Regions from separate parts of the Neobacillus sp. D3-1R genome, predicted to be linked through region 2. Evidence: a T-box and tRNA genes for the amino acid it is inferred to sense, from the RefSeq annotation. Region 2 holds a T-box; the other holds one or more tRNA genes.
The links. The T-box of region 2 lies ahead of trpS (tryptophan--tRNA ligase). A T-box ahead of a tRNA ligase gene usually reads a tRNA of that ligase, here a tRNA-Trp.
Positions count from the first base shown of each region.

Region 1: it encodes a tRNA-Trp, which carries the amino acid that the T-box ahead of trpS (tryptophan--tRNA ligase) is inferred to sense. The anticodon was not compared.

Region 1 is NZ_CP197471.1:794,481-796,950, forward strand. Features, by position in the region: gene ACSBPO_RS03815 (AlkZ-related protein) at 1-173, shown strand, start outside; tRNA gene ACSBPO_RS03820 (tRNA-Glu) at 707-781, shown strand; tRNA gene ACSBPO_RS03825 (tRNA-Val) at 847-922, shown strand; tRNA gene ACSBPO_RS03830 (tRNA-Trp) at 1,067-1,140, shown strand; tRNA gene ACSBPO_RS03835 (tRNA-Gly) at 1,164-1,237, shown strand; gene ACSBPO_RS03840 (YitT family protein) at 1,303-2,232, opposite strand; gene ACSBPO_RS03845 (MFS transporter) at 2,385-2,470, opposite strand, start outside.
Region 2 is NZ_CP197471.1:1,213,554-1,216,023, forward strand. Features, by position in the region: gene trpS (tryptophan--tRNA ligase) at 1-798, opposite strand, end outside; T-box leader at 958-1,191, opposite strand; gene ACSBPO_RS06125 (peptide ABC transporter substrate-binding protein) at 1,715-2,470, shown strand, end outside.

The DNA.
Region 1 (2,470 bases), 420 kb from region 2:
AAAAGAATGGTTGGAGTACTACGGCTTATGAAACTTATGATCATTGGGCGAATAAACACCAAGTCTCTGATTGTCCATTAAATCAAAAAGAGGCTGTCGAAGCGCTTCTTCATCTTTTTGAAGCAAGCTGTCCCCCTGAGACTTTGAGAAAAATCGAAAAAATATTGAAATAACACTGTTCACTTTTAGAACAGTGTTTTTTTGAAATAACGCAGATAAAAGTAGGTAGGCGTAACTTAGGTTAACTAGTTCAAATAAGTGAGGAAGCAATAGAAATAGCAGGATCATTTCTTAGTTCGTTCGGATTGGAACATGTAGCGGACTTACGTTCCGTTATTTCAGTAAAAACATATGATTTTTGTAAGTTAAAGGACTCACGTTCCGTTATTTAGTTAATTTGAAGTTATTTTTAGTGATTTCGGGCAAATAACGGAACTGGTGTCCGTAAGAGCTATGAAAAAGAGGGATATTTGCAAAATAACGGATTCTCAGTCCCATAATAATTTAATCAACATATGTAGTGGGCTTCATTGAGAATTAGGCGAATATAAAAGAATTTATTTTAACTACTTACACACAGATGGCACTCCTTTTATAACTTTGAAAAATATCAAACTAAAAAAATTTTAAATTTCCTCTTGAAAAGTATACTAGAAATATATTAATATAATAAATGTCTTCACAAGGTAGTAATATTGTTAAATACGGCCCATTGGTCAAGCGGTTAAGACACCGCCCTTTCACGGCGGTAACACGGGTTCGAATCCCGTATGGGTCACCAACTTTTTTTCGCAACAGCAAAAAGAAAGTTCCTTAACATCGCGACAGCGAAACGACAACAAATATGGAGGATTAGCTCAGCTGGGAGAGCATCTGCCTTACAAGCAGAGGGTCGGCGGTTCGATCCCGTCATCCTCCACCAACTTTTTTTCGCGACAGCGAAAAGAAAGTTCCTTAACATCGTGACAACGAAAAGAACTTTCCATAATCGCGATAGCGAAAAGAAAGTTCCTTAACATCGTGACAGCGAAAAGCACTTCCTTAAAAGAGAAAGCAATAATAACCTAGGGGCATAGTTTAAAGGTAGAACTAAGGTCTCCAAAACCTTCAGTGTGGGTTCGATTCCTACTGCCCCTGCCATCTTCATTTGGCAGATCTATAATGCGGGTGTAGTTTAATGGTAAAACCTCAGCCTTCCAAGCTGATGTCGTGGGTTCGATTCCCATCACCCGCTCCATACATATTGTGACCAACGCAGTGTTTCAATTTTAAAAATTGAAGTATTGCGTTTTTTTTTTGCTTTTATTTTTGAAATGCCCCTACTGTAAAATCGATCATATAGGAAGCGATATAGTAAGCGATTAAGGAAAACATAGCTTTGTCCCAGCCAAAAACAAATCCGGCACAACAGAAAATGAAGACATTGATAAACATGACGACTTTTCCTATTGAAAATGAGGTCCTCTTATTAACGAAGATCCCTATTATTTCTGTACCGTCGAGAGACCCCCCAGACCGGATGACCATCCCAACACCGATACCTAAAAGTGCACCTCCCATAATCGATGCTAAAAAAGGATTATCAGTTGGAACTGGAACATTGTATAGAAAAAACGTCACTAAGGATAAAAGGGTAATACCTAACAAAGTCATGACCAAAAACTTTTTGCCAAATTGTCTGTAACCTAAGTAGAGGAAGGGTAGATTTAGAATTAATAGGAAAAACTCTAATTTAAAGCCTGTTAAATAGGACATGATGATCGATACTCCTACAATTCCACCATCAATAATTTTATTAGGGACTAAGAAAAATTCCAATCCCAATGATACAAATAGGGCCCCTATTAGAATAAAAAAGGCTCTTATAATAAATTGAGATGGAGACATTCTACTGCGGACCAGCTTTTCATTTTCTAACGAGAAAAACTTAACCATGATAAATGCAGGTACCAAAAATCCGATCGTTTCTTCCATAAAGGCAATGGCTTTAGACCATCCAACTGGTTTAATTTCACTATAGCCATGGGATATAAAGGTGGTCGCACTAAAATGAAAAGCTCTTATTACTTTTTCCGGAAATAATACATGCTGCTTACTTGTTGAAACTTCCTCTTTTAAAGACCCTAAGCCTAAGAAATCTAGTAGAAGATACAAAAGACTAAATAAAATAAAAACATTTACATAAAGGAAGATAAAGATAAGTAAGGGATAAAATTTTCCAATCCTTTTCATATGTATAGGCATCCCGCTTAATTCCTTTCTAATGGACAGGTTGTGTTTTCATTTTATGAATGCCATTTGATGATTAATACAGCATAAAAATAAATATTTCATCTAGGAATATAGAAAAAGTGTCAGGCTCTTATCTAAGCCTGACACTTTCTTTATAATGGTTTGGTTTGAGCTTTCCCTAATAATAGATAATAAAGCAGGAGTGCAACAGTGACGGAGATAGCAGCTGTTATATAAA
Region 2 (2,470 bases):
ACCATATCCTTTCCCTTCATAAAGAGCCTCAATATCAGCAATAGACTTTTTAGAAAGGATCGAATAGATCGAAATTAAGTTTGAAATGCCTGGTTTATTTTCTTTATCATATTTTACTAAACCTTCAGAGTCAGTTACGGCACTCTTTATTTTTTTATCGATTTGTTTAGGTTCATCTAACAAGCTAATAAATGCCTTTTGATTCGGGTCTGATTTACTCATTTTCTTAGTTGGTTCCTGCAAAGACATGATTCTTGCCCCTACTGTAGGAATTCTAACTTCTGGAATAGTAAAAATGTCATTATATTTTTTATTAAATCTCTCTGCGATATCTCTCGTTAACTCTAAATGCTGCTTTTGGTCTTCTCCTACTGGTACAAGATTTGTATTATATAGAAGAATATCGGCAGCCATTAATGGGGGATATGTTAAAAGTCCTGCAACTACAGCCTCTTTACCAGCAGATTTATCTTTGAATTGAGTCATTCTTTCTAATTCACCAATATAGGCTACACATTGTAGCATCCAACCAGCTTGAGCATGGGCTGGTACTTCTGATTGAATAAACAAAGTAACCTTATCGGGATCAATGCCAACAGCTAAGTAAAGGGCAGCTAAGCTGCGAATGTTTTGTCGCAGTACTAAACGATCTTGTGGAACTGTAATGGCATGTTGATCAACAATACAAAAGTAGCAATTATATTCATTTTGAAGCTCAATAAATTGGGTGAGCGCTCCAATGTAATTTCCAAGTGTAATGGTACCACTTGGCTGAATGCCAGAAAAAATAGTTTGCATAAATAGGTTTCCTCCAATTATTAAATTGTTTTTAGTTTTTACTTATATATAGGTGCTCTTAATCATGGTTGTTGATTTCCGCTCCAATCAACATAATCTTAAAATTAATTATAACCTTTAACACATCCTATATATAAATAAAAAAAGACCATCGTCCTAAATAGGGACGAATGGTCCGTGGTGCCACCCTAATTACTCATAATGAGTCTCTTAATCCTAATCATTAGTTAGGAACCTTGATAACGTAAGGCAAACGTTAAGCCATAAGATTGTTCAATCATCCTGCTCAAAGCTCAAAAGTCCATTCCATTCATTGGGATGTTTGTTTACACCAACCACAAACTCTCTATCTATCCGACAATTGAATGTACTATTCTTTTTCATAGCTTTTTAAATAAATTGTTTTTTTTATAAGATAAATCATTTTTACTTGAAAATCAAGTTCAAGCATACTTATTTTACCAAAATAAAAACAAAATTCGATAAATTTGTTTTTTTAAAAAGAAATATGAATAAATTTTATAAAAAAACTAGTAGAAAATTGTCGAATAAAACGTTGTTTTTCAAGCTTTTATACAATTGTTATATTTGAATAATAAAATTTATGTAAAAAATCGTACTTGCATTAAATTTTTAAAATATTTATAATAAAACTACCAAGCGAAACATTACAATTTTGTTACATTTTCTAATAATAAAAAAATTCCTTAATTTTAAATGAAGAGAAAGTTACTATTATTTTTGAGTTAAAACTATTATTATAGTAATTTATCTTTTTTTATTCATTTAAGGAAATGTCTCATTGTAAAGTAAATTGTTTGACTATTCTCTCAATACACTCAGAATGAACAATTGTATTTTTGGAAAATGTAAAAATTGTAAAGTCGTTTGCAGAAAAAAAATAGGGGGTAAAACCGTGAAGAAAAGATTATCGGTCTTTTTTAGCATGTTACTTGTCCTTAGTATGTTTTTAGCAGCTTGTGCTGGCAGTAAAGACAATGCTGATGACAAAGGGACAGACGGAGGCGACAAAGCAGCAGATGTGCCTCAAGAACTTCGTGTAAATATTAACTCAGAACCACCTGCACTACATCCAGGTCTTGCAAGTGATGCAACTTCTGGTGGAGTACTATTACAAACATTTGAAGGATTAACTCGTATTGGTAAAGACGGAAAGCCAGAGAATGCTATGGCTGAAGAAATTACTACTTCTGATGATTTAAAAACTTATACTTTCAAATTACGTGATGCTAAATGGTCAAACGGAGATCCTGTTACAGCAGAAGACTTCGTTTATGCATGGAAATGGGCTCTAGACCCAGCTAACCAATCTGCATACGCTTACCAACTTTACTATATTACAAACGCTACAAAAATTAATGCTGGTGAAGCTAGTGTTGACACTTTAGGAGTTAAAGCTCTTGACGACAAAACTCTTGAAGTAACACTTGAAAACGCAACACCTTATTTCTTAGAGTTAACTGCTTTCTATACTTATTACCCAGTTAACCACAAAGTTGCTGAAGCAAATCCAAACTGGTACACAGAAGCTGGTGCAGATTATGTTTCTAACGGACCTTTCAAGATGACTGAATGGTCTCACCAAGATAAAATTGTTCTTGAAAAGAACGATACTTATTGGGATGCTGACACTGTAAAATTAACTAAAGTT